One region of the Enterobacter chinensis genome, then DNA from elsewhere that is predicted to be linked to it. Evidence: riboswitches for the same ligand, from Rfam matches in the RefSeq annotation. Region 1 holds a riboswitch; each other region holds the start of a gene.
What was found. Region 1 has a riboswitch for thiamine pyrophosphate ahead of thiM (hydroxyethylthiazole kinase). Riboswitches for the same ligand answer to the same signal wherever they lie in the genome.

Region 1 (10,531 bases):
GGTGGAGCCTGACGGCGAGCGCACCTTTATGTCCTTTAGCGGGGTGGAAAACCAGTGGCAGCAGCGCTGGCTTGATGCGCTTCATGTTCCGCAAAACAGCCTGGTCTATTTGTCCGGCTACCAGCTGGCCTCGCCGTGCGGCGAGCTGCTGACGGGCTGGCTGGAAGGGTTGCGGGACGTGACGGCGTTTATCGATTTCGGCCCTCGCATCGCGGATATCCCCGACGCGCTGATGGCGCGGATTATGGCCTGCAGGCCAATTGTCTCGCTTAATCGTCAGGAGGCGCAACTTGCCGCTGAACGGCTTGGCGTGGAGGTCGAAACGTTAGGAGCACAGTGGCAGCAGCGCTACGGCGCCGCGCTGATTGTGCGGCATGATAAAGACGGTGCAACCTGGTATGACGGCGACGCGTCGGGCGTTATTCCGGCATTCCCGGCTACGGTCGTGGACACCATTGGCGCAGGCGACAGCCATGCGGGTGGCACGCTTGCCGGGCTGGCGGCGGGATGGTCGCTGGCAGACGCGGTGCAACTCGGCAATGCGGTGGCCGCCTGGGTAGTCAGCCACCGTGGCGGTGATTGCGCCCCCACTCGCGAGGCATTACTCCTCGCACACAAAGACGTATAGATCGCTGCGACAGTAGCTGATGCTGTACTCAATCGGCCGGTGTTGCTGATCGAGCGCGACCTGCTTGATCACCAGCACCGGTATTTTTTCATCCATCTTAATGTGCGCCTGAAACTCGCTGTCCGGCATGCGGGCGCTGACGCGCGAGCGGGTACGCTGCGGGAAGATATTCTGGCTGCGGAAGTAATCGTAGAGCGAAATGCCTATCGCATCCGGATCGGGAATTAACCCGACCGGCACCCAGGACTCCTCAATCGAGACGGCGTCCTCGTCCACGTAGCGAATACGCTTTAGCAGGAACACCTCGCTCTCCGGAGGAATTGAAAGGTGATTCGCCACCTCTTCCGGACACTTCACCACCCGCTTGTTAACCCACAGCGTGTTCGGCTTTTGACCGCGCAGCACCACCTGCTGGGAAAAACCGCGCGCCTCTTTCAGCGAATACTCGAAGATGTTATTGATTTGCGTGCCATAGCCGCGGGCACGCGTCACCACACCCTCTTCCTCCAGCGCCTGCATCGCTTTACGCACGGTGATACGCGACACGCCGGTTAACTGACTCAGATCGCGCTCGCCGGGCAAAATATTCCCGTGCTCCAACACCCCGCTGCGCACCGCGTTTTTTACCGTTTCGGCAAACTTCAGGTATAGCGGCGTGTTATCGGGCGCGGCGATCCGTTCATTCAGTTGAGCGATTAACCGGGTATGCGCTTGTTCCATCTCTGTTTTTCTCAGGCGTGGTGTGTCCTGCCAGTATAAGGCCTACCACCACGCATGAAAATGGTGAACCGGCCCAATACCGTGACCGACCTCCAGACTATCCGCTTTTGCCAGCGCCGCCGAAAGCCAGGTTTTCGCTTCGCGCACCGTATCGGCCCAGTTTTCATGCCGTGGACGCAGCGCCGCCAGCGCGGCAGAGAGCGTGCACCCGGTGCCGTGGGTATTTTTGGTCTGCACCCGCGGCGCGGTAAAACGTAGCTCGGCATCGCGGGTGAAGAGCCAGTCCGGGCTTTCCGCGTCATCCAGATGCCCGCCCTTCATCAGCACCGCCCCGCAGCCCATCGCCAGCAGGGCATTCCCCTGCTCTTTCATCTCGCGTTCAGTTTGCGCGTGCGGCGCACCCAACAGCGCGGCGGCTTCGGGCAGATTTGGCGTAATGAGCGCCACCTGCGGCAGCAGCTTTTTGCGCAGCGTCTCAACGGCGGAAGCAGAGAGCAGCGGGTCACCGCTTTTTGCCAGCATGACGGTATCCAGCACCACGTTTTGCACCTGATAGCGTTTAAGCCGTTCCGCCACCGCTTCAACAATATCCGTCTCGGCCAGCATGCCGATTTTGGTGGTGTCGATGCGCACGTCGCTGAACACCGAATCCAGCTGCGCAGCGACAAAATCAGGTTCGATACGGTAGACCGACTGCACGCCACGCGTGTTTTGCGCCACCAGCGCGGTAATGACCGAGCAGCCGTACGCGCCAAGAGCCGAGAACGTTTTCAGGTCGGCCTGGATGCCGGCGCCGCCGCTCGGATCGGTGCCGGCAATGGTCAGAGCGTTAATCCGCTTCATGCCTGCTCCTCCAGCGTGTAGAGCGCATCCAGAAACGCGCTGGCAAAACTGCCCGGGCCACGAGACTGCGCAACGGCGACCGTTCCGGCCCGTTTCATCCATCCGCAGGCGGCAGCGACGTTATCCAGCCGATCGCCCGGCAGCGAGCAACTCGCCGCCACAACGGCAGAGAGCGCGCACCCGGTGCCCACCACGCGCGTCATCAGCGGGTCACCGCCCGTAACCGTGCGGGTTCGTTGTCCGTCAGTGATGTAATCCACCTCACCGGTGACGACCACAATGGCATTAATCTGGCGAGCCAGCGCCTCGGCAGCAGGCACCGCGCTGGCGGCGGTGTCGGTTGTATCGACGCCGCGCCCGCCCGCACTCATGCCGGCAAGGGCAAGGATTTCCGAGGCATTGCCGCGAATGGCCGCTGGTTTCAGGGCGAGAATTTGATGGCAAAAACGGGTGCGGAACGCCAGGGCGCCCACGGCAACCGGGTCCAGAGTCCAGGGCTTGCCTGCCGCCACCGCACTCTCAATCGCCCGGCGCATCGACTGGGCGCGCGGCGACGTCAGCGTGCCAACGTTAATCAGCAGCGCATCGGCTATCCCGGCAAACTGTTCTGCCTCTTCGGCCTCAATCACCATCGCGGGGGATGCGCCAAGCGCCAGCAAAACGTTGGCCGTAAAGGTCTGCACGACATCGTTGGTCATACAATGGGTAAGCGGAGAACGGGTTCGGAAGTGGTGTAAAACGTGTAAATCGAGCAGGTCAGGCTGCATGGGTTCGCTCCTGCCTTGCGTGAAGAAGCGATGACCGGGAAGGCATCTGACTTCCCTACGCTGGCATTATCCAGATCAGGTAATACGGGTATTTCTCAGCCTTCACAAAGAAGGGCACCCCGAGTCAAATAAAAAAATCAAAAGCTTGCGATTAACGTTCCGTTAATCCCTGTTCTGGATCATGCCAGCGGGAAGCCAAAGACTCAACCCCAAAATACTAAATATTTCAATTAGTACCCCATGATATATCCCATTTTAAAAACGACAAAAATATCGGTTTGCCACAGCCTTACCTTATATCCCTCCTTAATTATCGCTGATAGCTTCTGCTGAAGGAGAACATTATGTATACAGGAGGTATATGACGAAAAATGAAAAGCAATTCGTTATACAGCACAGATGCATGGATAAAAAACATTTAAGAAAGCGGAGGTAGGAATTACTAAATGTCATTTATCTCAACGTCTAATATTTATTCAAATTATTAAATTTTACACTCCCCTTCACTGTCAAATTGAAGTATATTCATCTCAGAAAAGTGGGCCATGCAGTTAGCAATTTTGAAACCACGAACGGATATTTAACAAACAGATAAAAACCTAAGTCAACTTGTAAATCCAAAGAACTATTGACTTAGGTCGCATTCAGAGAAAAAAGCCCCAATTTAGTGATCAAACCTAACCTTATGGATTAAAAATTAAATATTTATCGTTCCAGATGATTTATTTTTTTCGTTCTCCGCAGTATAAAAAACTTGATGCAACCCTTTATCTTTGAATAATTTCCTTCTCAGTAAATCAATGTCGTTCCTTTTTTCATTATTTCCTCTCACCCCAGCAGTAATAAGGCCACCAATATTCACCCCTTCATTCAACTCTATATCAGATAGAATTTCATCTTCATATTTCTCATAACTGACATCGACAAATAAACGGGCCTCTTTATTAACACCGTCAATTGTATAATTGTAAATTATCTCAGTACTCATCACGATACCTCAGAAGTATTAACGTTAAACATTCATTACCCAATAGACACATCGTCCTTACATACTTTGCAATGCCATCTGTGCCAAGTTGAATCATAGTATTTTTCATAATGTATCATATGTATTTTCATGCCGACTTTCTCATAGCACATAGTACAAAAGGGAGTATCATCTCCGTCCTTCCAATATACTCCATCGCGGAATACAAAGGAGACTTTATCTTTCAGTTGCTCTTCAAGCTGTCTGTTCCTTTGTTCTGCATCGAAAAGCAATACTTGTGTGGTGATAACTTCCATTTTAACACTTGCAAGCTCAGTCATGAGATTTGCAAGCTCAAGCTTGAGAGTTGCCTTATCAATATCACCACCATCATCAGCGAGTTTCTTCGCAATACTAACAGCTTTATCTATGATACCAACAGCTGCTGCTGTACTAGCTAACATTCCAGACATTACTTAGAATCTCTCTTAGTGATTGCTCTGATCGCACCAATTGGAAGATTTGCGTACATTTCAGCAATTCTCTTAGGGCGAGAGACCTGATCATCAACAATTAGATTGATTAGGCCGAAAAGGGAGGCTGCTATTTCAGGTGAATCATCAATATTTATTTCTCCTGGATGTACAGCATTATTTCCGACAACACGGCAAATGTCTAAGGCCTGCTGTATTTGCTGGGGTAATCCTTTTTGCACTAATATGGCAATATCGTCATTGATATTTTCACCTCTTAAACCAAAATTTATCATCAATTTTTGTAAGCACAAACGGAGTATTGCTGTTGCTCCTTTTGGAGATAAATTCAAAATACTTTTTGCTTCTTCATAATCACTTTTGCATTCATTAGGCATATCAGGATTAGGATTTTCAACATTACCCGCAGAAGGAACCAATAACCGATCATTAAACCAATAAGCATCTTTGGAACAGTGATCACATCGAGAAATTGAGACAGGAGTTGCCTCGTTATTTCTATACCAACTTATTTCAAGAACTTTGAACACTTGCTTAGCATAAACATTACATAATGGACAATGGAATTTTTCTTCATTAAAAACAGGAGGATAATATTGCATAAAGATCACCGATAAGATGCTTTTACACCATCTAAATAACCTTGAGCATATGTTGCATGTGGACTTTTATGGCGCACAGTACCAGCTTGACTTTCATGCAATGAATCAAGATTAATGTTCAAAATTTCCCCATGTATTATCCCTGCTCGATACCCTTTTTCGTAAGCACAGCCGCAACATTTGTGTCTACCGATACCACCTTGATCATCAGGCAACTGCTCAAAAAAAACCCAATAACGATGCTGATCCGTACATGTTGCCATTTCTTTGCCTCATAATTTTACGAAACAATCCTAATCTCAATATGGTCATTCGACGTTCGATTTCAAGATAAATCTTATTAATTTATTTGATTAACTTCACATTCCCTGAAGTTTTTCTTAGTCAGTGCACCTCGTTATACACATAGCAAACTGCAGTTAATGAAAATGAGTGCAAGTAGTGCCTAGTCAGTTACCAACCCAGCCAGACAGGGTTAGATCATGATATACGGCGGAAATTACGCACCAGTTGACCCTATCCATAATCATCAAAATAAGTAATACCAAGTTGGCCGTGCACATCGGTAAAATTTTTAACGATCTTCGTCACTCAGGCAAAAGATTATTCACAAGCATTATCCTGCTAAAGGCAAATTAGCCGTGAGTAGAGAGGGTATGTTTGCCGGCTACGCTAAGAAGGTTAAATAGAAAAAAGGCGACTCCGGTCGCCTTTTTTAATTTCTGGCATGGCTGAAACGCCGCATGCTCTTATCCAGACGTAACCCGTGTTAGCCTAATTCCCAGGCCCCGGCATTGATAAGCGACGCAGTCCCGGTCCAGGCAAACAGCGCCAGCTCGCGGTCCTCAGCATCAGGGTAAATACGGCTGCTGAGGCAGGCTTCCCCCTCATTCACAAACACCTCTACGGAAGAGCTGTCAAAGAACAGGCGCAGGTTTAGCGTGCCGCTCAAATCGAGCGCGACGCTACGTGTACCGCACAGGCCATACTGCGGGTAGTGTCGCTCCAGCACCAGGCGCTGCATCTGCGCATCAACATAGACGCGTAGGCCCGCTCCAAGACGGATGCCGTATTGTTCCGCAGTGCTGCTAGCGCAATCCCACTGCAGAATAACCTCCAGCGCGTCGCAGCGTTCAACCAGAGCCATCTGCTGATTTGTCAGCGTACTTACCGGCCAGGGGAACCACGCTCCCCGGAGGCTTTCTACCTCTCGGGCCGGCCGCATTTGCAGACGGTTATCCGCGCCAAGCGTCAGTTCGCGCGGTAAAGAGAGCATGCCTGCCCAGCCGTCCTCCTGTTCCGGCAGCGGGGATTCCCACATGTCCAGCCAGCCGATAACGATACGGCGGCCATCCGGCGTCAGGAAACTTTGTGGCGCATAGAAATCATGCCCGCGATCCATTTCCACAAACTCACCTTCGCGCACAAAAGGCTGACCGGGCTGCCACTCGCCCAACAGATAGCCGCTCTGGAAAAGATTGCGATTTTTGAATCCTTCGGCAGCCAGCCCCTGAGGCGAAAACATCAGCACGCGTTTGCCGTTGAGAGTGAAAAAGTCCGGGCATTCCCACATGTAGCCCATCTCTTTTTCAGCCACCGCAAGCACGCCCATATCCTGCCACTCGCGCAGATCGGCAGAACGATAAACGCGCACCTGGCCCGTCTCGCCGTCACGCGCGCCGACAACCATGTACCAGCTCTCCCCTTCACGCCATACTTTCGGGTCGCGGAAGTGATGCAGGCCAGGCGGCGTGTCAACGATTATTCCCTGCCGGGCAAAATGAATGCCGTCACGGCTGGTCGCCAGGCACTGCACCTGGTAGAGATTCTCCTCATCATCGGGATCGCCGTGGAATTTATGTCCGGTGTAAATCAGCGCCAGCGTATCGCCATCCACCACCGCCGAGCCGGAAAAACAACCATCCTTGTCTTCTGGTCCTTCCGGCGCCAGCGCAACCGGGAGGTGCTCCCAGTGAACTAAATCCTTGCTGCGCGTATGGCCCCAGTGCATCGGGCCCCACTGGGTCGAATACGGATGATGCTGGTAAAAAGCGTGATACCAGCCGTCAAACCAGACCAGGCCATTTGGGTCGTTCATCCAGCCAGCGCGTGCAGCGAGGTGGTAACGCGGATACCAGCGCAGGTTAATCCCTTCGCGTCTGGACTGAAGTTCCCGCTCTGCTTTCGTAATGGAATACGTCATTTCTCTACTCTTTCGTTCAGATGGTGGAAGGTTGCGGCATGAGCGGGTCAGAAGAGGACTTACCCGAGCGCAACAGGAAGATGGAGATAAACGTGGTGCTGAAAACTAACAGCCCCATAATGAGATAGGACTGGGCAAAGCCGTATTTCTCATAGCTGTAACCGGCCAGAGGCGACAGGACCGAGGCAATTACCGAGCTTGTACAGGCAAAGCCCACCAGATAGAGGGTGGAAGAGAGCCGCTTATCAAAATGTAAGCTGTTGTATTTAAAGATTGAGACCAGCAATACGGGCAGCTCAACCGCGTGCAGTAGCTTGGTAATGGAGATCAGTACCGGCCCCTCAACCAGACCCGATGCCACCATGCGCATCGCCATCACCATGCCCGCGAAAATCAGGCCATTCTTCGCGCCAAGGCGATTCACCAGCCATGGCGCGCAGAACATACCCGCCGCCTCAAGGAAAACCTGGAAGGAGTTGAGATAGCCGTACATGGCGTTCCCTTCCTGTAACGTCGGGAACTGGGAGGAGAAATAGACCGGGAACTGCTGGTCGTAAACGCCGTAAATACAGGTGCCGATAACGAAAAAAACCAGCGCCCAGAACCGCGGCAGCGTCAGCAGGCGCAATGCATCTTCCAGCGTGACCTTACCGCCGGACACCGCTTCCTGCATGGCGTGCGGGGCAGAAGAGACCCTGAGACGCGCCAGCAAAACAAAAAACACCAGCCCCGCACAACTCGCGACGGCGAAGTTCAGCTTCGGATTAATGTTAAACAGGAGCCCCGCAAAAAAGGTTGCCACCGCCCAGCCAAGCGATCCCCACATCCTCGCCTTGCCGAATTCAAACTGGCTCTGGCGGGCCACACGCTCGGTATAGGACTCCAGTACCCCTATCCCGCCGTTAAACGTCAGGCCGATATAAATCCCGCCGAAAATACTGCCGAGTAAAACGTTAATCTGCAGCAGATAACCAAACAGCAAAAAGGCCGGACCAGAAAGAAAGAGCAGGCTGGTCAGAAACCAGAGCAGGTTTTTGCGCAGACCGAGTTTGTCCTGAATGAATCCATAGCAGATTTGAGCGAAAAGCGCGGAGACAGAAAGCACGGCATAGATAATGCCGGTGTCGCCCGCTTTTAAGCCCACCTCCTGGTGGAGCCAGATGGAAAGCAAAGAGCCGGAGGAAGACCAGGTGACAAAAAAGAAAAACAGTAATGCGCTCAATAATGGGTAGCTGTGAGAGTGATGCGTTTTCATCATGACATTCTCATGTTGGAGTAATGGCGTGATGGTAACGTTAACATTAAAGCCTGCTCATGCAGTTTGGATCAGATTTATGATGTTAATCACGAAAGTTAACGTTAACATTTCGGAAGTGAGATCGCGATCGACTATTCGTCAATTACGACGCGCTGATATTGCTTTATGCATACCCTTTCCTTTTACATCAGTCACTTAGTTGTATACCCTCTAACTAATAGCATAGACGGAGTAAGAAAATGGCTTCCCTGAAGGACGTCGCAAAGCTGGCTAACGTATCGCTGATGACCGTCTCACGTGCCCTTAACACTCCGGAACGCCTTAAACCGGAAACGCTGGCGCGCGTACAGCAGGCTATCGAGCAAACCAGCTACGTACCGGATCTTTCCGCCAAGAAAATACGCGGTGCGCATGCCTCGCCAAAAACCATAGGCGTGCTGGCGCTCGATACGGTGACGACACCTTTCTCGGTGGAGATTACGCTGTCCATTGAAGAGACGGCCCGGCTGCACGGCTGGAACAGCTTCGTCATGAATATGTTTACCGATGACAACCCGGATACGATCGTCGATCTGTTGCTCTCCCACCGCCCGGACGGGATTATTTACACCACAATGGGATTACGCCAGGTTCCTCTCCCTGCCAAGCTCCTCACCCTTCCCTGCGTGCTGGCCAACTGCGAAAGTATCAATGAAAAAGTCGCCAGCTATATCCCTGATGATGAACAGGGGCAGTACACCGCCGTGCAGGCGTTACTCGCTGAGGGCTATCGACAGCCCCTGTGTCTGCATTTACCCGCGGACCATCTGGCTACAACCCGGCGCCGCCGGGGGCTGGAGCGTGCATGCCGTGAAGCGGGGCTCGACCCGGACCGCCTGGAACACAGCTACATGGCGTTCGGGGACGAGCACTATCGTGACATCCCGTCAGTCCTGCTGGCGCATATTCAGAACGGCATTCCCAATTTCGATTCCGTTATCTGCGGCAACGATCGTATCGCATTGATGGTGTACCAGACCCTGCTGGCGCAAGGGCTTCGCATTCCTGAAGATATCGCGGTTATCGGCTATGACAATATGGTGGGCATTGGAGAGCTCTTTCTCCCCCCTCTTTCAACGGTTCAGCTACCGCATTATGAAATTGGTCGCCTGAGCGCCCTGCATATTATTAACGGTGAAACCCATCGGGAAACCACGCTTGTTGAAAGTCCATTATTAATGCGTCATTCCGTTGCGCATCCCTCATGACCACCGCTTTTTGCACCTGTCGCAGAAATAAGTGTGCTAAGGAGGCGGTCAGCCTCCTTTTCAGTTAGCGAATGGCACGATTTGTCACACTCTTTTTTATGATTTTAACGTCAGGGCAGAAAACACGTAACAGGCTGTTTTTATTTGCCATAAAGTGCAACTCTTTTTCTGGAAACGGGGATAATTCCTCCCCTGTGCCCCATGTCACAAAACGGTAAACAAATTAACCATTGAGCCCCGTGGCAAAAGGCTCTATATTGGCGGCGTTTTTTTCAGGCCCCCATCTGTTTTTTAACTTTTTATTCAATCGTGGCTCATAACGAAGCGGCGGTTGTAGGAGTGATATGATGACGGATAAAGTCCGTATTGACACCGTAGATGCCCACAAAAGCAACGAAACCTATCTGGCCCGTCAGGCCGAGTTTGAATCTAACGTCAGGAGTTATCCGCGCAAACTGCCTTTAGCGATCACTAAAGCAGAAGGCGTGTGGATTACCGATGCAGATAATAAAGAATACCTTGACTGTTTAGCAGGCGCAGGCACCCTTGCGCTTGGCCATAACCATCCTGATGTGCTGAAAAGCATCCAAAATGTCATTACCAGCGGCTTGCCGTTACATACTCTGGATCTGACAACGCCTCTGAAAGACGCGTTTTCCGAATATCTGCTCTCTCTGCTGCCTGGTCAGGGCAAAGAGTACTGCCTGCAGTTTACCGGTCCATCCGGTGCTGACGCCGTTGAAGCGGCGCTGAAGCTGGCGAAAAAAGTGACCGGTCGTAGCGGTATCATCAGCTTCTCTGG
Region 2 (10,531 bases), on a different contig from region 1:
ACTGGTTGTTTGGCGCATCGCAGTAGCGCCCCTCTTGCCAGCGCGGGTACCACTCAACGCTGGTTGCTATCTCCTGGCCGGACATACAGTCCACTGCCAGCGCGCGAACCGAATCGCTGCCAAAATCGAGGCCAATCGCAATTGCCATGGTGTTGCTCCATCGGAAAAACAGGTATGGAAGAACATTAGAGACTGGGGGCGAAAATCGTCAGGCAGGATCCGCTAATCTTATGGACTAAATTGCTGTTACAACGGAAAGTGTGACGCTGTGCAAATATTCAATGTGGACATTTCTGCCGCACTTATAGACACTTTTGTTACTGCTTATCTGCCTGCTCTGGCGGAGAAATCAGGGGGAAAGGCTGAAACATGGCGGACGTAAAAGCGGCGTGATGATTTTTGGATCTTTTCGCGGGCCATTTTTAACCTGCTTTTAATGATATGGACAATTGGTTTCCTTCAGGACCCTTGGGAGAACTGAATCTATGGCCGAAACGCAAAACGATCCCCTCCTGCCGGGATACTCGTTTAACGCACACCTTGTGGCGGGGCTGACCCCTATCGAGGCTGAGGGATATCTCGATTTTTACGTCGACCGACCGCTCGGGATGAAAGGATATATTCTTAACCTGACCGTGCGAGGGGAAGGGATCATCAAGAACGGTGACCAGCAGTTCGTCTGCCGCCCCGGCGATATCCTGCTGTTCCCGCCAGGGGAGATCCACCATTACGGACGCCACCCTGATGCCAAAGAGTGGTATCACCAGTGGGTCTACTTCCGTCCACGCGCCTACTGGCAGGAGTGGCTTTCGTGGCCGGCTATTTTTGCGCATACCGGTTTTTATCGTCCGGATGAGGTTCATCTGGCTCAGTTTCGCGAGCTTTTTGCCCAGATTATTGAGGCGGGGCAGGCAGGAGGGCGTTATGCCGAACTGCTGGCCATTAACCTGCTCGAGCAGGTGCTGCTGCGTCGGATGGAGGCAATCAACGAATCGCTTAACCCGCCGCTGGATAACCGCGTGCGCGACGCCTGTCAGTACATCAGCGACCACCTCGCCGATAGCCAGTTTGATATCGCCAGCGTTGCCCAGCATGTTTGTCTGTCGCCGTCGCGGCTGTCGCATCTGTTTCGTCAGCAGCTTGGCGTTAGCGTGTTGAGCTGGCGTGAGGATCAGCGCATCAGCCAGGCGAAGCTTCTGCTCAGCACCACCCGGATGCCGATTGCCACCGTGGGACGTAACGTAGGCTTTGAAGATCAGCTCTATTTTTCTCGCGTATTTAAAAAATGCACCGGAGCCAGCCCGAGTGAATTCCGCGCGGGATGTGAATAAACGGTAAAAAAAGATAAACAAACAGGTGAATGCGGAAAGCAGCCTGTAAACTATTCAGACAATTGTTGCCTTGACGCGGTGCGGGGCGCTAAGCAGAATCGCTGATTCGTTTTCTGACCGGAATAGTTATGCAGGCATTGCTGGAACACTTTATTACCCAGTCCGTTATGTATTCGCTCATCGCCGTGGCGCTGGTGGCGTTTCTGGAATCGCTGGCACTTGTGGGGTTAATCCTGCCCGGTACCGTGATGATGGCAGGGCTTGGCGCGCTGATTGGCAGCGGTGAGGTTAATTTCTGGCAGGCTTGGCTGGCCGGGATTATCGGCTGCCTGCTGGGCGACTGGATCTCCTTCTGGCTGGGCTGGCGCTTTAAGAAGCCGCTGCACCGCTGGTCGTTTATGAAAAAGAACAAAGCCTTGCTGGATAAAACCGAGCATGCGCTGCATCAGCACAGTATGTTTACCATCCTCGTCGGTCGCTTTGTCGGGCCTACGCGTCCGCTGGTTCCTATGGTCGCCGGGATGCTGGATCTGCCCGTCGCCAAGTTTGTGGTACCGAATATCATCGGCTGCGTCTTCTGGCCGCCGTTCTACTTCCTGCCGGGGATCCTCGCGGGTGCAGCCATCGATATTCCTGACGGTATGCAAAGCGGTGAGTTTAAGTGGCTGCTTTTGGGGACGGCAGTGCTGCTGTGGCTGGCGGCATGGCTGTGCTGGCGGCTGTGGCGCAGCGCGAAAGCGAATATCGATCGCCTGACGCGCTATCTTCCCCGCGCTCGCCTGTTGTGGCTGGCACCGTTGACGCTGGGCGTTGCGGTGGTGGCGCTGGTGGCATTGATTCGCCATCCGCTGATGCCGGTGTACGGTGAGATCCTGTTGAAGGTGGTGAGCCGCTAATGAATTCCCAGCAGGTGCGACGCGCTTGTTTTTCCGCTCATCAGCGCTTCAGTTTCGCCATCCCATAAAATACGTCCCTCCGCGATCACCACCGATCGCGGCGCAATGCGTACAGCATCTTCAATGCTATGTGACACCATCAGCATGGTCAGCTGCTGGCGCTGGCAGACGTCCTGCACCAGGGCAAGCATCTCCTGCCTCAGCGCGGGATCGAGTGCGGAGAAGGGTTCATCCAGAAGCAGCACCGGCTGCTCGCGTACCAGACAACGCGCCAGCGCCACGCGCTGACGCTGCCCTCCGGAAAGCTCGCCGGGCAAGCGGTCAAGAAAAGCGGTAATGCCCATCTGGTCGGCAATCCTTTCCAGCTTTTGACGCTGCGCGTCGTTGAGCTTTAGCCCCGGATCCATACCCAGCCCGATGTTTTGCCGTACCGTCAGATGGGTAAACAGGTTATTTTCCTGGAACAGCATCGACACCGGGCGCTTTGCCGGTGGAGTATGGGTATGGTCGCGGTTTTCAATCTCTATCGATCCGCTTGCCGGCTGCAGAAAACCGGCGATCAGATTAAGCAAGGTACTCTTTCCTGCACCGCTTGGGCCGAGCACCGCAATCATCTCACCCTGACGTACCGAAAGAGTGAAGCGCATGGGCAGGTGCTGGTAGAGCCAGGTTACATCAATCAGTTTTAACATCACGCCCCGGGATTTTTTCGATAACGGTAAATAACGCAAAGCACAGCAGCAGCAGCAGCAGCGCGGTGACAGCACCGTCCTGACTTCGATAAGAGCCGATCTGCTGATACAGCCAGTAGGGCAGCGTGCGGAAATCGTCATTGCCGAAGAGTGCTACCACGCCAAAATCACCAATTGAAAGCACGCAGGCGAAGGCTAACGCCTGAGCCAGCGGGCGTTTCAGGGCACGCAGTTCGACTATTTTCAATCGCCGCCATCCCTGCATCCCCAGCGACTGACAGAGCAAACTGTAGCGGCTGTTGACGTCGCGCATCGGATTTTCCAGCACCTTGAGCGCGTAAGGAATAGCCATCAGTGCGTTGGTAAAAATCACAATACCGTCGGCGTTTTCCGGCAGGCCGATGGTACTGTTGAACAGCAAGAAGAAGCCCGTCGCCAGCACGATCCCCGGCATTGCCAGAATCAGCATGCCTGTCAGTTCCAGCGCGTGTCCGGCTTTTTGGGCCTGACGGGCATAGAGTTCGCGGCTGCTCCACAGCAGCATCATGGTCAGCATGACGCACAGCAGACCTGCCGCCAGGGCGATACGAAGCGAGGTCCCGGTGGCCCGCCAGAGGATGGGCTGTTGCAGGACGGACATGAGATTGAGGTTAAGACCGTCAACGATAACGGCCATCAGCGGCGGCAGCAGCAGCAGAAGTGCCAGCGCGATCAGGAGAAAATCGGTGATGCGGCTGTGCAGGCTGTCCTGCGGGTCGCGCCAGCCGGTCACCTGATGAGTGCCGGGGGGAATGGCTCTACTCAGACGCTGGCTCAGCAGCACCAGCGCAAGGCAGCATCCCATCTGTACCATCGCCAGCAGTGCGGCACGACCGGGATCGTAGTCGTAACTCAGCGCCTGATAAATCGCCAGCTCAATGGTTGTGGCCTGCGGTCCGCCGCCGAGTGAAAGCACGGTGGCAAAGCTGGCAAAGCAGAGCATGAAGATTAATGCCGCTACAGGGGGAAGCTGGCGGCGCAGCCACGGCCATTCGACAAAGCGGAAGAATGACATGCCGCGCATGCCTAGCTGGGCGGCAATCTGACGCTGTTCGCCGGGAATGTTCTCCAGCGCCTGCAAAAAGAGGCGTGTCGCCATCGGCATATTGAAAAACACGTGCGCCAGCAGAATGCCCTTGAGCCCGTAAGGGGAGAAGGTCCACTCCAGGCCGAGAGCCGCAAAGAGTGACGCCAGCCAGCCCTGGCGACCATACACGCTCAGAATGCCGAATACCGCCACCAGAACGGGCAGGATCAGCGTCATGGCACACAGTCGTAAAAGCGCCTGCCTGCCGGGGAAACGCCTGCGGTAGAGCGCCCGCGCCAGGAAAATGGCCGGGATCACCGACAGCAGGGCAGAAAGAAACGCCTGCCAGAAAGAGAAACGAATGACGTGCCAGAGATAGCTGTCGTGCCAGAGCGCGGGCAGGTCACTCTCTGGCGCGTTAAACCACAATGCAAGAAAGGCCCCCAGGCTGACCGCCACCATGACTACGGCGGCGAGCAGCCCGGGCAGTAACCAGCCGGGAATTAACGGCTGACGGCGCGTTGCCATTCACTTACCCATGCCGCACGCTGCGCGGCGACCTGCTGCGGCGTAAATTCCAGCGAGGTTTTTGGTTTGGTCAGTTGCTCGAAACCTGCTGGCAGCGCAACGTTCGTGACGGGATACATCCAGTTTCCTGACGGGATGGCGTTCTGGAACGCGGGTGAAACCATAAATTTCAGGAACTTTTCAGCGAGTTCCGGCTGCTTGCTGGCGACGGTGCGCGCGGCCACCTCAACCTGCAGATAATGCCCTTCAGCAAAATCAGCAGCAGCGTAGTTATCTTTCTTCTCGGCGATAATGTGATAGGCCGGGGAGGTGGTGTAGCTCAACACCAGGTCGCTTTCGCCTTTCAGGAACAGACCATAGGCTTCGCTCCAGCCCTTGGTCACCGTCACGGTTTTGGCGGCCAGCTTCTGCCACGCTTGCGGCGCTTTGTCCCCGTAGACTTTCTGCATCCACAGCAGCAGGCCCAGACCCGGCGTACTGGTGCGAGGGTCTTCATAAATTACGCGCCATTTCTGGTCACTTTCCACCAGCTCTTTCAGGCTCTTCGGCGGGTTTTTCAGCTTGTTTTTGTCGTACACAAAGGCAAAGTAGCCGTAGTCGAACGGCACAAAGGTGTCGTTTTTCCAGCCGCCCGGCACGTTGACGGTATCTGCCGCTACGCCGCTTTTGGCAAACAGTTTGGTTTGCGAGGCGGCGTCCAGCAGGTTGTTATCCAGCCCGAGCACCACATCGGCTTTACTGTTTTTACCTTCCATGCGCAGACGGTTGAGCAGCGAGACGCCATCTTCCAGCGCCACGAACTTCAGTTCGCAGTTACAGTCAGCTTCAAAGGCTTTTTTGACTACCGGGCCAGGGCCCCAGTCGGCAGAAAAGGAGTCGTAGGTGTAGACCGTCAGAACGGGCTTAGCAAAAGCAGGCAGCGCAAACAGCGCCAACAGGGGAAGAGCTTTTTTTAACACTTTGCACCTCAAAGTTGAGTGGCAAAGGATTTTGAGCGACAGCCTCAAATCCCTTCGCCGGCGTTATCCGGATCAGGTTCGACGGGTATTATCTCAGCGCACATCTGTGATGCAGCACCCCGTTGAGAACGGCGGTATTGTAATGATTTGGTGAATATTACGAAAGCGTTATGGTTCCGGCGGCGCAAACCAGGCCGATTTGAAATCAAACCATCCTAGAGTGTTCATCCGCAGACCGCGCATACTGCGCTGTCCCTGGATCATCAACCAGTGGTGGATCAAGGGGACGATCGCCTGTTCAGCCAGCAGCTGCTGGCACCACACGGCAAGATTCATTTCGCCCGCACGCCACAGGGCTGCATCCTGCTGCCAGTCACGCTGGATGCAGTGCTGGATCAGCGGAACTTCATACAGGTGTGAGAATAATGAAAAATCGAGCGGCAGGGTGAAGTTGGCGCTGTTCAGCCAGATATCGCTGGTAAGCTCCCCCTGGTGCCATTCGTCATAGTCCACTTCCCGGATGTCCAGCCTGACCCCCTCCGCTGCCAGCAGTCTGGTCATGATCCTGGCGATAAAACGATGCTCAACATGTTCGCGGTAGTAGGTCAGGGTGATGGACTCCAGCCCTGCGGGTTTGTCGCAGTGCGCCGGGCGGGCGTGGTGCCAGCGCGGAAGCAGGCCGTACGCCGGGAACCAGTATGTCTGGTACTGCTCTTCCGCATGGTAAATCAGGTTGGAGGGAGACAAAACGTGGCTGATCCACTTGCGGACGGCCTGGTTTGCCCCTCGATGGGTGCGGCCGTCAAACAGCAGGTAGTAGCATCCCTCCTCCAGGCGGCTCTCCACGGCTTTTTCTCCCGTGGTAGGGCCTTCCAGCGTCAGGCCGGCGCTCAGCTCTTCATTGAGATCCGGTAATACCCACACGTTCACTTCATCGATAAGCGCCCGATAGCCAAAGTAGTCATCGAACGCGCGGATTTTCAGCTGATTGTTGTTATTGCGGGATACGGAGTAGGGGCCGGTGCCAATCGGCTGGCTGGCAAAATTGTTCATTGATTCCCACTCGCCAGGCAAAATCATCGACGGCACATAGCCCAGCAGCCAGGGAAGCCACTTGTCCTGCTGCGACAGCTCAATATCGAGCGTCCATGCCGTTGGGGAGTGAACACGTGAAATATGCGAATACAGCGGTAGTTTACGGACACGTTCCAGAGAGGCGATGACGTCGCGCATTTCCAGCTCTCGCCCATGGTGAAAATGGATGCCGGGGCGTAAGAAGAAGCGCCAGTGAAACGGGGAAAGTTGCTGCCAGTGGTGCGCGATATCCGCTTCCAGTTCCCCATTTTCCTCATTTATGCGCGTCAGGCCGCTGAAGATTTGCCGGGCCATATGGGTTTCTGAGCGGCGTAAGGCCGTGCCGGGCAAAAGATTTTTCATTGGCCGATAGTAGAGGACCCGCAGGATGTGACGGCCCTGGCGGAAACTGCGTCCGAGATGCGAAACCAGCATCTGGCGCACGGCGGCTTTGTCGCCCACCAGCTGTACCAGCTGGTCAATTCGGTCCTGCTCCAGCAGGTCTTCAGCACGCTGCTGCTGCAACGCCAGCCCGGTGTAGAGGAAGGTCAGGCGCGAGCGTTTGCCGCGCCCCGCCTCCGCTTCCCAGCTTAACCAGCCCTGCTGCTGCATGGTATTGAGTAGCGTGCGCATATGACGGCGGGAACAGCTAAGCAGGTCGGCCAGCTCGTTCAGCGTGGTCTCCTGCGATTGCCCCTCACAGCACTGCCAGAGGCGGATAAATTGTTGTTGCAGTCGACCGGAAGGCATAAAAGGGGAACTCCTGATAAAAAATCAGCAATTTATTAATCCCTATATTAAGCCAATAATCCTTACCGATGAAGTGAGGAGGTAAATTATGAAGAGGTCTACCGCACGTCAGTTTTATCAGCACTATTTTTCAGCGACAAAAGGAACGTCCTGGCTGGCCCGTCAGTGTGCAGAGCAACGGCTGAAAATTCTGGAAGACCTGATGCAGTGGGACGTTACGAAACCGACCTCTTCTCGCTAACTCGCCTCGATCATGTGTGACTGAGTATTGGTGCTTATCACCCGCCAGCAAAATGTTTTTGCTGGCTTTTTTCGTTTATTCTTTCACCCGGTTTCGATTCGCTTTCACAAGGACTTGCGCATGCTCTGGTTGATGACGATGGGGCGACGCCTGAACGGCGTCTATGCCGCTTTTATGCTGGTGGCCTTTATGATGGGCGTGGCGGGGGCGCTACAGGCGCCGACGCTGAGCCTGTTCCTCAGCCGCGAGGTGGGCGCGCAGCCGTTTTGGGTAGGTCTGTTTTATACCGTCAACGCGATTGCCGGGATCCTCGTCAGCCTCGCGCTGGCGAAACGATCGGACAGCCAGGGCGATCGTCGAAAGTTGATCCTCTTTTGCTGCGCTATGGCCGTGGGTAACGCGCTGCTTTTTGCTTTCAATCGTGATTACCTGACGCTCATTACCTGTGGCGTGCTGCTGGCGTCGCTGGCGAACACCGCCATGCCGCAGCTTTTTGCCCTGGCCCGTGAATATGCGGATAACTCCGCGCGGGAAGTGGTGATGTTCAGCTCGGTGATGCGTGCCCAGCTGTCGCTGGCGTGGGTCATTGGTCCGCCGCTGGCCTTCATGCTGGCGCTGAACTATGGCTTTACCGCCATGTTTTCCATTGCGGCAGGGATTTTTGTCATTAGCCTGGCGCTGATTGCTTTTGCGCTACCGTCCGTGGCTCGGGTCGAGCAAACTACTGATAAACCGATTACTCAGGTGAGCGGCTGGCAGGACAAAAACGTCCGCATGCTGTTTATTGCCTCCACGCTGATGTGGACCTGCAACACCATGTACATCATCGACATGCCGCTGTGGATCAGCAGCGATCTGGGCTTGCCGGACAAGCTCGCCGGGATCTTAATGGGGACCGCTGCCGGGCTGGAGATTCCGGCGATGATTCTGGCGGGTTACTACGTGAAGCGCTTCGGAAAGCGTCGGATGATGATCGTCGCGGTGGCAGCTGGGGTGCTGTTTTACGCGGGGCTGATCCTTTTCCATTCGCGCGAAGCGTTACTGGCGCTGCAGCTGTTCAACGCCGTGTTTATTGGCATTGTCGCCGGAATCGGCATGCTCTGGTTCCAGGACTTAATGCCAGGCCGCGCTGGCTCGGCGACCACGCTTTTTACCAACAGCATTTCGACGGGCGTCATTTTGGCTGGGGTGATTCAGGGGGCGCTGGCGCAAAGCTATGGCCATGCTTCGGTTTACTGGATGATTGCTGCGATTTCGGTGGTGACGCTTGGGTTGACCTGCCGGGTCAAGGATGTGTGATTCTGGAAGGCGGCTTCACGAAATGAAACGACTTTCTGACAGGTATGAAGAAGGGGAATAGAGTGCGTGGCGGGTGCTTGAGGCTGTTTGCCTCAGGCTTTCGCAAGAGGCAAACAGTGGAGAGTCCCACATCATTAAAACTGATGAGGAGACCAACTTCACAACCCACATTGCGAGGTTAGTCTCTTCGTTGCCGAAAAGCAATAAGGAGGCTGGAATGCCAAAACGTACTCTGCTGTTAGGTTTGTTTCTGATCTGTACGACGCTATTGATCTTCACCTGGATGGTGCGCGACTCGCTGTGTGAGCTGCACTTCAGACAGGAGAAAACGGAGCTGGCGGCGGTGTTGGCTTACGAAGCAAAACGTTAGCGGTATTGGCGGGAGACGTTGCCCCGCCTCTCCAGGGCGGTTGAGCCTCAACGCACCCTTATCAATGGCCCGCACGCTGCGGGCCATTGCCTTTAGCCCATAAACGCAGGCTGTTTTTTCTCATACGCTGAGATGGCGTCTTCGTGCTGGAGCGTCAGGCCAATACCGTCCAGACCGTTCAACATGCAGTGACGACGGAAAGCGTCAATGCTGAAGCTGTAGGTTTTCTCCCCGGCTTTCACCACGCCCGCTTCCAGATCCACCTCAAATGAAATGCCCGGATTCGCCTGAACCAGTGCGAACAGTTCATCGACCTGCGCATCGCTCAGCGTCACCGGCAGCAGCTGGTTATTGAAGCTGTTGCCGTAGAAGATATCCGCAAAGCTCGGAGCGATAACCACTTTAAAACCGTAGTCGGTCAGGGCCCACGGCGCGTGTTCACGGGATGAACCGCAGCCAAAGTTTTCCCGCGCCAGCAAAATGGATGCGCCTTTGTATTCCGGGAAGTTCAGGACGAACTCCGGATTAGGCACTTCACCTTTCTCATCCAGGAAACGCCAGTCGTTAAACAGATGTGCGCCAAAGCCGGTGCGGGTGACTTTCTGCAGAAACTGTTTCGGAATGATGGCGTCAGTATCGACGTTAGCGGCGTCCAGGGGGACAACCAGGCCCGTATGTTGGGTAAATTTCTCTGCCATGATTGTCTCCTTATTTCAGGCTGCGAATATCGGCGAAATGGCCGGTGACTGCTGCAGCGGCGGCCATGGCCGGGCTGACCAGGTGGGTACGCCCACCGCGGCCCTGACGGCCTTCAAAGTTACGGTTACTGGTGGAGGCGCAGCGTTCGCCCGGGTTCAGACGATCGTTGTTCATGGCCAGACACATGGAGCAGCCAGGCAGGCGCCACTCGAAGCCCGCGTCGATAAAGATCTTATCCAGACCTTCGGCTTCCGCCTGAGCTTTCACCGGACCGGAGCCTGGAACTACCAGAGCCTGTACGCCTGGCGCGACTTTACGGCCTTTAGCAATCTCGGCAGCCGCACGTAAATCCTCAATACGGGAGTTAGTGCACGAGCCGATGAAGACTTTATCAATGGCGACGTCGGTCAACGGAACGCCAGGTTTCAGCCCCATATAGGCCAGCGCTTTTTCCGCACTGGCGCGCTCGACCGGATCGGTGAACGAGGCCGGGTCAGGGATGCTGTCGTTGACGGAGATGACCTGACCCGGGTTGGTGCCCCAGGTCACCTGCGGGGCAATCTCTTCTGCCTGCAGGGTAACCACGGTATCGAAGCTGGCACCATCATCGGTTTTCAGGGTTTTCC
Region 3 (10,531 bases), on a different contig from region 1:
GGCGGCACATCCTGATGAATGCCGTGGCCGAGGTTAAAGACGTGGCCTTCACCCTGGCCGAAACCAGACAGTATAGTCGACACTTCTTCTTCAATGCGGGCAGGCTGAGCATAGAGCATGGATGGATCCATATTGCCCTGCAGTGCCACTTTGTCACCCACGCGGCGGCGGGCATCGGCGATATCGGTGGTCCAGTCGAGACCCAGCGCGTCGCAGCCGGTTGCCGCCATCGCTTCCAGCCACTGACCGCCACCTTTGGTGAACAGCGTTACCGGCACGCGGCGACCTTCGTTTTCGCGCAGCAGGCCGTCGACGATTTTATGCATGTAGTACAGAGAGAACTGCTGATAATCGCGGCCGGTCAGCACGCCACCCCAGGTGTCGAAAATCATGACCGACTGCGCACCCGCTTTAATCTGCGCGTTGAGATAGAGCGTGACGCTCTTCGCCAGCTTGTCGAGAAGCGCATGCAGGGCCAGCGGCTCGGCGTACATCATCTTTTTAATCATGGTGAAGGCTTTGCTGCTGCCGCCTTCAACCATATAGGTCGCCAGCGTCCACGGGCTGCCGGAGAAACCAATCAGCGGCACTTCGCCTTTCAGCTCGCGGCGAATGGTGCGCACGGCGTTCATCACGTAGCCCAGTTCACCTTCCGGATCGGGGATTGGCAGCTTATCCACGTCGGCTTTGCTTTTGATTGGGGAGGTGAAGCGCGGGCCTTCACCGGTTTCGAAATAGAGACCAAGGCCCATGGCATCCGGAATGGTCAGAATGTCCGAAAAGAGAATAGCGGCATCCAGTGGGAAGCGGCGCAGCGGCTGGAGCGTGACTTCGCAGGCCAGCTCGGCGTTTTTGCACAGCGACATAAAATCACCCGCCTGCGCACGCGTGGCTTTGTACTCTGGCAGATAACGTCCCGCCTGGCGCATCATCCACACCGGGGTAACATCAACGGGCTGGCGCAGCAGCGCACGCAGATAACGATCGTTCTTCAGTTCGGTCATTTTTGCAGTTCCTTAAGCGTCATGGCCTCAGTGTAACACTACTCATACTCGGCTCGACACATCGCCACGGTATCTTCTATCAGCCGACGCGCCACCGTGCCCGGTGGGGGTAACAGCGGTAAATCGTCATAGCGATACCAGTTCGCTTCCAGCAGTTCTTTCTGGTCGATAACAATCTCACCGCTGTCGTATTCAGCCATAAATGCCGTCATCAGCGACTGCGGGAACGGCCAGGGTTGGGAGGTGACGTAGCGCAGGTTCTTCACCTTGATCCCGCTCTCCTCCATCACCTCACGCGCCACCGCCTGCTCTAGCGTTTCGCCTACTTCGACGAACCCGGCCAGTACGGTGTGAATGCCGTTGCGATGACGAGTATGCTGCGCCAGCAGGATGGAATCCTCCCGACGGATAGCGACGATAATGCAGGGTGCAATCTGAGGATAGTAGCGCTCGCGGCAGTGGCTGCAGAGCATCGCCCACTCGGTTTTGCTCGGGTGCATGGTATGACCGCAGTAGCCGCAGTATTTATGCGAGCGGTAAAACTCCGCCAGCTGCACGCCGCGCCCCGCCAGCTGGAACAGCCCGACATCCTGATCCAGCACCTGCCGCACAGACCCCATATCCTGGCGACGCGCTTGTTGGATCAACCACACCGGCTCGGCCTGCCACTCGCCGATCCACAGCGCGGTTTGTCCGACAAGATCGAACGTTTCCGCCGTGCCATGGGGGATTTCCCCGGCGGGCAGCCATAATTTTTGTTCGTGACTGACGATCCACCAACCCAGATCTGATTTTTCAATAATACGATCCATATCTATTGCACTACCTTCGCTTCACTGACATGTTGTTAGCATTGTGGTTACATTTTGGATAAGCAGATTCAATCCTAAACCTTGCGGAGTCGACCATGTTAAACCAGCTGGAAAGCCTGACTGAGCGCGTTAGAGGAAGTAACAAACTGGTGGATCGCTGGCTACATGTGCGCAAGCATCTACTCGTGGCTTATTACAATCTGGTCGGTATTAAGCCTGGCAAAGAATCGTTTATGCGACTGAATGAAAAATCGCTGGATGATTTTTGTCAGGGCCTGGTCGACTATCTGTCCGACGGCCATTTCAATATTTATGAACGCATTATCCGTGAAATGGAAGGGACAACGCCGTATTTAGCGGCCAGCAAACTCTATCCGCTGCTGGAAGCCAACACCCAGCAGATCATGGACTACTACGATTCCACGCTTGAGAACGCCATCGATCACGACAACTATCTTGAGTTCCAGCGGGCGCTTTCCGACCTTGGCGAAGCGCTGGAAGAGCGATTCACGCTGGAAGATAAGCTGATCACCCTCGCCCTGGATATCGGCCTGGATGTCAGCCACGAAGATAACATCGCGCGCCCTGCTTGAGTTCTTAATCGTTAACGAGTAATTTACAACCATTCGCCCCTCTCGCGAGGGGGATTTTTCTTGTCGGAGTGCCCAGTGTGAAAGCACGGGCTGAGACCGTTAATTCGGGATCCGCGGAACCTGATCAGGCTAATACCTGCGAAGGGAACAAGAGTCACACTGCTGTTGTATCGCCTAAGGGCGATCCTCTCTTGCTTCATCCGTCGTCTGACAAGCCATGTCCTTCACTTTTGGAATGAGCTATGTCTACTGCAAAACTGACCCGCCGCGAACAGCGCGCACAGGCCCAACACTTCATTGATACCCTGGAAGGCACCGCTTTCCCGAACTCTAAACGCATCTACATTTCCGGCTCGCAGGCCGATATCCGCGTCCCGATGCGGGAAATCCAGCTCAGCCCGACGCTTATCGGCGGCAGCAAAGAGAATCCGCAGTTCGAAGACAACGAAGCCGTGCCGGTATACGACACCTCCGGCCCGTACGGCGATCCGGATATTGCCATCAACGTTCAGCAGGGTCTGGCAAAGCTGCGCCAGCCGTGGATTGACGCGCGTAACGACTGCGAAGAACTGAGCGTGCGTAGCTCTGCGTACACCAAAGCACGCCTGGCCGACGACGGTCTGGACGAGCTGCGCTTCACCGGGCTACTGACGCCGAAACGCGCCAGAGCAGGCAAATGCGTGACCCAGCTGCACTATGCGCGTCAGGGGATCGTCACGCCAGAAATGGAGTTCATCGCCATCCGTGAAAACATGGGGCGCGAGCGTATCCGCAGCGAGGTGCTGCGCCACCAGCACCCGGGCGAAGGTTTTGGCGCTCGTCTGCCAGAAAATATTACGCCGGAGTTTGTGCGTGATGAAGTGGCCGCCGGCCGCGCAATTATCCCCGCCAACATCAACCACCCGGAATCCGAGCCGATGATTATCGGGCGCAACTTCCTGGTGAAGGTCAACGCTAACATCGGCAACTCGGCCGTCACTTCCTCCATCGAAGAAGAGGTCGAAAAGCTGGTCTGGTCAACGCGCTGGGGCGCGGACACGGTGATGGATCTCTCCACCGGCCGCTATATTCACGAAACACGTGAGTGGATCCTGCGTAACAGCCCGGTCCCGATTGGCACCGTCCCGATTTATCAAGCGCTGGAAAAAGTGAGCGGCATTGCCGAAGACCTCACCTGGGAAGCCTTCCGCGACACGCTGCTGGAGCAGGCTGAACAGGGCGTAGACTACTTCACCATTCACGCGGGCGTGCTGCTGCGCTACGTGCCGATGACGGCGAAACGTCTGACCGGTATTGTCTCGCGCGGCGGATCTATCATGGCGAAGTGGTGCCTCTCCCATCACCAGGAAAACTTCCTCTACGAACATTTCCGCGAGATTTGCGAAATCTGTGCCGCGTACGATGTCTCTCTGTCGCTGGGCGACGGCCTGCGCCCAGGCTCTATCCGCGATGCCAACGACGAAGCGCAGTTTGCCGAGCTGCACACGCTGGGTGAACTGACCAAAATCGCCTGGGAGTATGACGTGCAGGTGATGATTGAAGGCCCGGGACACGTGCCGATGCAGATGATCCGCCGCAATATGACCGAAGAGCTGGAGCACTGCCACGAAGCACCCTTCTATACCCTGGGGCCGCTGACCACCGATATTGCGCCAGGCTATGACCACTTCACTTCCGGGATTGGGGCGGCGATGATCGGCTGGTTCGGCTGCGCCATGCTCTGCTACGTGACGCCAAAAGAGCACCTCGGCCTGCCAAACAAAGAGGACGTGAAGCAGGGGCTGATTACCTACAAAATTGCCGCCCACGCGGCAGATCTAGCCAAAGGCCATCCGGGCGCGCAAATCCGCGATAACGCCATGTCGAAGGCGCGCTTTGAATTCCGCTGGGAAGATCAGTTCAACCTGGCGCTGGACCCGTTCACCGCCCGCGCCTATCACGACGAAACCCTGCCGCAGGAGTCGGGCAAAGTCGCGCATTTCTGCTCTATGTGCGGGCCAAAATTCTGCTCGATGAAAATCAGCCAGGAGGTGCGCGACTACGCCGCCGCGCAGACCATTGAAGTAGGTATGGCGGATATGTCCGAAACCTTCCGCGCCAAAGGCGGCGAAATCTACCTCAAAAAAGAGGAGGCGTAATGTACCAGCCCGATTTCCCGCCCGTCCCCTACCGTTTAGGGCTCTATCCGGTGGTGGACAGCGTGGCGTGGATCGAACGCCTGCTGGAGGCAGGCGTTCGAACGATCCAACTGCGCATCAAGGATAAACGCGATGACGAGGTGGAAGCCGATGTGGTTGCCGCCATTGCGCTGGGACGTCAGTTTAACGCCCGTCTGTTTATCAACGACTACTGGCGGCTGGCCGTTAAGCACCAGGCTTACGGCGTGCATCTGGGTCAGGAGGACCTGGAAACAACGGATCTGAGCGCTATCCGCGAAGCCGGATTACGGCTGGGGGTGTCAACACACGACGGCATGGAGATCGACGTGGCGCTGGCAGCCCGTCCCTCTTACATCGCGCTGGGCCACGTCTTCCCGACGCAGACCAAGCAGATGCCCTCCGCACCGCAGGGACTGACGCAGCTGACAAGTCACGTCAAACGCCTTGCCGATTACCCCACCGTCGCCATCGGCGGCATTAGCCTTGAACGGGCTCCGGCTGTGCTGGAGACTGGCGTCGGCAGTATTGCCGTCGTCAGCGCCATCACCCAGGCCGCAGACTGGCAGTCCGCCACCGCACAGCTGTTACAGCTGGCAGGAGCTGGCGATGAATGATCGCGATTTTATGCGCTACAGCCGTCAGATCCTGCTGGAGGATATCGCCATTGACGGGCAGCAAAAACTGCTCGCCAGCCGGGTGCTGATTGTCGGTCTGGGCGGATTAGGCGCACCTGCGGCGCTTTATCTGGCAGGCGCTGGTATCGGCACGCTGGTGCTGGCCGATGATGACGACATTCATCTCAGCAACCTGCAGCGACAAATCCTTTTTACCACCGAGGATATCAACCAGCCGAAAGCGCACATCACCCGGCAGCGGCTAAGCCAGCTTAATCCGGACATCGAACTGATTGCGCGACAGGAACGTCTTAGCGGCGAGAGCCTGCACCGTGAAGTCGCCCTTGCCGACGTGGTGCTGGACTGTACCGACAACATGGCGACGCGCCAGGCGATTAACGCCGCCTGCGTGGCAAATAACACGCCGCTTATCACCGCCAGCGCGGTGGGGTTCGGCGGACAGATGATGGTCCTGACGCCACCGTGGGTACAGGGCTGCTATCGCTGCCTGTGGCCGGATGATGCCGAGCCGGTGCGCAACTGCCGCACGGCGGGCATTCTTGGTCCGGTGGTCGGCGTGATGGGCACGATGCAGGCCCTGGAGGCCATCAAGCTGCTCAGCGGCATGGAGACGGAACGCAATACGCTGCGGCTGTTTGATGCCCGCTCCAGCGGCTGGCGCCATCTGGCGTTACACCGCGCCGGCCGTTGCCCGGTATGTGGAGGCCGCGATGCGCATTCTGTTTAACGATGAGCCGATGAGATGCGACGACGGGCTCACCGTTGCCGTACTGCTCGACAAGCTGCGCCAGCTCAAGCCGGGAACGGCGCTGGCGCTCAATCAACAGATCCTGCCGCGCGAGCAGTGGGAACATCAGCAGGTCAATGAAGGCGACCAGATCCTGCTGTTTCAGGTTATCGCAGGGGGCTGAGATGCTACGTATTGCCGATAAAGTTTTTGACTCGCATTTGTTTACCGGAACCGGAAAATTCGCCTCGCCGCAGCTGATGGTGGATGCCATTCGTGAAAGCGGCAGCCAGCTGGTGACGCTGGCGCTCAAGCGCGTGGACCTGCGTCACCACAGCGACGCCATTCTGGCTCCCTTACTGGAAGCGGACGTCACGCTGCTGCCAAACACCTCCGGGGCGAAAACGGCCGAAGAGGCGATTTTTGCCGCACAGCTGGCCCGGGAGGCGCTCGGCACACGCTGGCTGAAGCTGGAAATTCATCCGGATCCCCGCTGGCTGCTGCCTGACCCCATCGAAACGCTGAAAGCGGCTGAAAAACTGGTGCAGCAAGGGTTTACCGTCCTGCCGTACTGCGGAGCCGACCCGGTCCTGTGTAAACGGCTGGAAGAGGTCGGCTGTGCGGCGGTGATGCCGCTGGGAGCACCTATTGGCTCCAACCAGGGGCTGGAAACCCGCGCGATGCTGGAGATCATCATCGAGCAGGCCAACGTGCCGGTGGTGGTTGATGCGGGCATTGGCGTGCCAAGCCATGCCGCGCAGGCGCTGGAGATGGGTGCCGACGCAGTGCTGGTGAACACGGCGATCGCGGTTGCCGACGATCCGGTTATGATGGCGCGAGCGTTCCGCATGGCCGTAGAGGCCGGCTTGCTGGCAAGGGAGTCCGGCCCCGGCTCGCGCAGTTCTCAGGCGCAGGCCACCAGCCCCCTGACCGGTTTTCTGGAGACGATCTCATGAGCATGTTTACCGAGCGCTGGCGGCAGCTAAACTGGGACGACATTGCCCTGCGCATCAACAGCAAGACGGCTGCTGACGTGGAGCGCGCGCTGCAGGCCCGTCATCTGACCCGCGAGGATCTGATGGCCCTGCTCTCCCCGGCGGCCAGCGCGTACCTCGAACCGATGGCCCAGCGAGCCCAGAGGCTTACCCGTCAGCGCTTTGGCAATACGGTGAGCTTCTACGTGCCGCTCTATCTCTCAAACCTGTGCGCCAATGACTGCACCTACTGCGGTTTTTCCATGAGCAACCGCATCAAGCGAAAAACGCTCGATGCGGGTGAGATTGCCCATGAGTGTGCGGCCATACGTGAAATGGGCTTTGAGCATCTTCTGCTGGTCACGGGCGAACATCAGGGGAAAGTGGGAATGGACTATTTTCGTCAGCACCTTCCCGCCATTCGTCGTCAGTTTGCGTCTTTGCAGATGGAGGTGCAGCCCCTGTCGCAGGACGAGTACGCGGAGCTAAAAACGCTCGGACTGGACGGGGTGATGGTCTATCAGGAGACTTACCACGAGGCGACGTACGCCCGACACCACCTGAAAGGTAAGAAACAAGACTTCTTTTTCCGGCTGGAAACGCCGGACAGGTTGGGTCGAGCTGGCATCGACAAAATCGGTCTGGGTGCGCTGATCGGGCTCTCCGACAGCTGGCGGGTGGATTGTTACATGGTGGCAGAACATCTGCTTTGGCTCCAGCAGCACTACTGGCAGAGCCGTTATTCTATCTCTTTCCCCCGCCTGCGGCCTTGCGCGGGGGGGATTGAGCCAGCGTCGCTGATGGATGAACGCCAGCTGGTGCAGACCATCTGCGCATTTCGCCTGCTTGCCCCGGAAGTTGAATTATCCCTCTCAACGCGTGAGTCCCCGGCGTTTCGCGATCGCGTGATCCCGCTTGCAATTAACAACGTCAGCGCGTTTTCCAAAACGCAGCCTGGCGGCTATGCCGACGATCGTCCGGAGCTGGAGCAGTTTGTCCCGCATGACGGACGGCGTCCAGAAGCGGTAGCCGCAGCCCTGACGGCACAGGGCCTTCAGCCTGTCTGGAAAGACTGGGACAGCTGGCTGGGAAGAGCCTCGCAATAACGTTGCAACGCACCGCAACGCGGTAAAAAATTGTCGAGGGGCTACGGAAAGTCACCACCGGATGATTGCCAGCACTCATCCGGTTTTTTATTGTCACAGCGTTAGCAACGGATGCTGACCAGGGCGAAAAGCTTCTTCCTCGTTTCGCCCTGCCTCTGATTCATTGCACAAAAAGCACCCACTCGTTTAATAAGTATTTTCTTAGTGGTTCTTAAGATAAATCATCCCATCAGAAACCGTGTTCCGTATAATTCACCGCTAACCGCAGGACAGCGACTATGCTGAGAGGATATCGGCAGACGAAAAGTATTCACCATCAGGATCGATGTACAACTCATGGCACTTCACAGCAAAAAGCTCTCTTTTACCCGGCCAATCATGCTCAGCTTCGCGGGGATCCTCTGCAGTTTTGCGGTGATCGCGATCGCGGTGACGCTTTCACAGAGAAAGGATTTTCTTGAGGATTATCATAAGATAAACAGCAATTTCACGCACAACCTGGCGGTGAATTACACCGAGTCTATTCTGCGTGAAAACGACTATATCCTGGGCCGCTCTGCCATGTACTTTTCGCGTAACGACAGGTTAAACGAGACGCTCAACGTCAACCCGACGCAGGGACTGCAGATGATAATGCATTTGCAGAACCTGATGCCGACCGTGTCCTCCATCTCGCTGGCCGACACGCAGGGGCATTATCTTCGCGCACCGGAAGTGCTCCCTACGGAGAAGAGTAAAACCTTCGATCCCCGGACGCGGCCGTGGTTTGTCGCCCAGGCGGAAGCCAGTATCTTCAGCCACTATACCCGTCCCTACATGGACTACTTCACCGGCCATCCGACGGTCACACTTTATAAGCCGTTGATTTCGCCGGAAGGCAGACTGAAGGGAACGATCGCGTTTCATCTCGATTTGACCTCAATGGGCTACACCCTGCGTCAGATGGTGGCGCCCGTTCAGGGGGAATTCTTCGTCGTGGAACGCGATGGCGCCGTCGTGCTGCACCCTGATACCGGCGCGCTCTTCAAACAGTACGTGAGCGAAGCGCTGATGGACAAAATGACCAGCGGCGAAGGTCATCTTTACGACAAGAAAAGCAACGCCTGGTATTACTACTACTCGTTTACTAACCCTGACTGGTTTGTCATTTACCGGGTATCGGGTGCGACACTCAACGATATTACCCGCCACGAAACGACGATCGTTGGCTGGGGGTTCGCGCTGGCGGCCATCATCATCGTCCTCTTCGGCTTATACCTCCGCCACGCCTCGCGTAGCGTGCTGATGCACATTATCAATGCCATCAAAACCGGCGATGTAAGCGAAGCTCCACGTCTGGAAGCGATGCTGAGCCACACTATCCAGTCCAATAAAGAGCGCGAAATGGCGTATGTGCGCCAGGCAACTCACGATGCGCTGACGGGCTGTAAAAACCGCCGCGCGTTCGATAGCGATGTTGCGGAGCAGCTGAATACCCAGCAGCCTTTCGCGATGGCGCTGGTGGATATTGATAACTTTAAGTCGATTAACGACACGCTGGGTCACCTGACCGGTGATATCGTCCTGCGCAACGTGGCCCGCGAAGGGATCCAGATAATGCAGCCACATCATGTCTCGGTTTACCGTTACGGTGGAGAAGAGTTCGCGGTGGTCTTCCTGGCTGAGCAGATACCTTCCGCGCTCTCATTGCTGGAAGCGTGGCGTACCGCCGTTGAAAAACGCGTCTGGCGAGAAGAGAACCTGCGGGTCACGTTCAGCGGTGGTCTTGGGGAGTGGCATTTCGAACCGCTGGAGCAATTTGTGGGAAGCGTTGATAACGCCCTCTACAGCGCGAAGCAGCAGGGAAAAAACCGCATTATTCGCACGTCCATCAGCTAATCCGCCCTCTTTCCCCCTGCCCGTTTCGACGGGCCGGGTACCCGACAATACAAAATTGTAACCGGTTTCAGAAAATCATCGGTTTCTTTGTGATGCCTGACACACAATCGCGGTAAAGCGGTTGTTGAAGCGTTCTGCACGGGATAATTATCAGTAAACACATGTAGATCGAGGCTGATTATGAAGAACATCGTTTTATGCTGTGCAGCGGGAATGTCAACCAGCATGCTGGTTCAACGTATGAAAGACGCCGCACAGAAAAAAGGGGTTGAAGTCACTATTAAAGCCGTTCCGGTTGCGGAGTTTAAAGACAACATCGCGACGGCCGACATCGTATTACTGGGGCCACAGGTTAAATACGAGCAGGCAAAACTACAGGCGCAGGCCGACCCGCTGGGTAAAAAGGTCGCGGTGATCGACATGATGGATTACGGCATGATGAAAGGTGATGCCGTACTGGAAAAAGCGCTCAAACTTCTGGAGTCATAATGGAAGACTTAGAAACCACGATTATGGAACTGCTGGTCAACGCAGGCGCGGCGCGCAGTGCGGCCCTGACGGCGTTACAGATGGCGCGTAAAGGTGAGTTTGACGAAGCAGAAAAAGCGATGGAAGAGTCGCGCGAATATGTGAAACATGCGCA

Region 2: it holds a riboswitch for thiamine pyrophosphate, as region 1 does, so the genes downstream of both, thiB (thiamine ABC transporter substrate binding subunit) here and thiM (hydroxyethylthiazole kinase) in region 1, are expected to answer to the same signal.
Region 3: it holds a riboswitch for thiamine pyrophosphate, as region 1 does, so the genes downstream of both, thiC (phosphomethylpyrimidine synthase ThiC) here and thiM (hydroxyethylthiazole kinase) in region 1, are expected to answer to the same signal.

What each region holds. Positions count from the first base shown of each region.
Region 1 covers NZ_JARDVI010000004.1:421,124-431,654, reverse strand. The annotation lists gene PYW49_RS14705 (PfkB family carbohydrate kinase) at 1-628, shown strand, start outside; gene PYW49_RS14700 (GntR family transcriptional regulator) at 602-1,348, opposite strand; gene thiD (bifunctional hydroxymethylpyrimidine kinase/phosphomethylpyrimidine kinase) at 1,391-2,191, opposite strand; gene thiM (hydroxyethylthiazole kinase) at 2,188-2,958, opposite strand; TPP riboswitch at 2,994-3,090, opposite strand; gene PYW49_RS14685 (hypothetical protein) at 3,656-3,946, opposite strand; gene PYW49_RS14680 (hypothetical protein) at 3,982-4,398, opposite strand; gene PYW49_RS14675 (DUF4145 domain-containing protein) at 4,398-5,021, opposite strand; gene PYW49_RS14670 (hypothetical protein) at 5,027-5,284, opposite strand; gene PYW49_RS14665 (glycoside hydrolase family 32 protein) at 5,791-7,224, opposite strand; gene PYW49_RS14660 (MFS transporter) at 7,241-8,482, opposite strand; gene PYW49_RS14655 (LacI family DNA-binding transcriptional regulator) at 8,722-9,729, shown strand; gene PYW49_RS14650 (diaminobutyrate--2-oxoglutarate transaminase) at 10,074-10,531, shown strand, end outside.
Region 2 covers NZ_JARDVI010000005.1:154,421-164,951, reverse strand. The annotation lists gene araB (ribulokinase) at 1-148, opposite strand, end outside; gene araC (arabinose operon transcriptional regulator AraC) at 486-1,331, shown strand; gene PYW49_RS15865 (DedA family protein) at 1,460-2,227, shown strand; gene thiQ (thiamine ABC transporter ATP-binding protein ThiQ) at 2,224-2,919, opposite strand; gene thiP (thiamine/thiamine pyrophosphate ABC transporter permease ThiP) at 2,903-4,513, opposite strand; gene thiB (thiamine ABC transporter substrate binding subunit) at 4,489-5,472, opposite strand; TPP riboswitch at 5,504-5,604, opposite strand; gene sgrR (HTH-type transcriptional regulator SgrR) at 5,641-7,296, opposite strand; gene sgrT (glucose uptake inhibitor SgrT) at 7,385-7,537, shown strand; gene PYW49_RS15835 (sugar efflux transporter) at 7,658-8,836, shown strand; gene PYW49_RS15830 (Hok/Gef family protein) at 9,054-9,206, shown strand; gene leuD (3-isopropylmalate dehydratase small subunit) at 9,299-9,904, opposite strand; gene leuC (3-isopropylmalate dehydratase large subunit) at 9,915-10,531, opposite strand, start outside.
Region 3 covers NZ_JARDVI010000007.1:294,912-305,442, reverse strand. The annotation lists gene hemE (uroporphyrinogen decarboxylase) at 1-1,004, opposite strand, end outside; gene nudC (NAD(+) diphosphatase) at 1,043-1,816, opposite strand; gene rsd (sigma D regulator) at 1,912-2,409, shown strand; TPP riboswitch at 2,464-2,573, shown strand; gene thiC (phosphomethylpyrimidine synthase ThiC) at 2,652-4,547, shown strand; gene thiE (thiamine phosphate synthase) at 4,547-5,182, shown strand; gene PYW49_RS20495 (HesA/MoeB/ThiF family protein) at 5,175-5,930, shown strand; gene thiS (sulfur carrier protein ThiS) at 5,914-6,114, shown strand; gene thiG (thiazole synthase) at 6,116-6,886, shown strand; gene thiH (2-iminoacetate synthase ThiH) at 6,883-8,010, shown strand; gene PYW49_RS20475 (sensor domain-containing diguanylate cyclase) at 8,347-9,888, shown strand; gene PYW49_RS20470 (PTS sugar transporter subunit IIB) at 10,069-10,377, shown strand; gene PYW49_RS20465 (PTS lactose/cellobiose transporter subunit IIA) at 10,377-10,531, shown strand, end outside.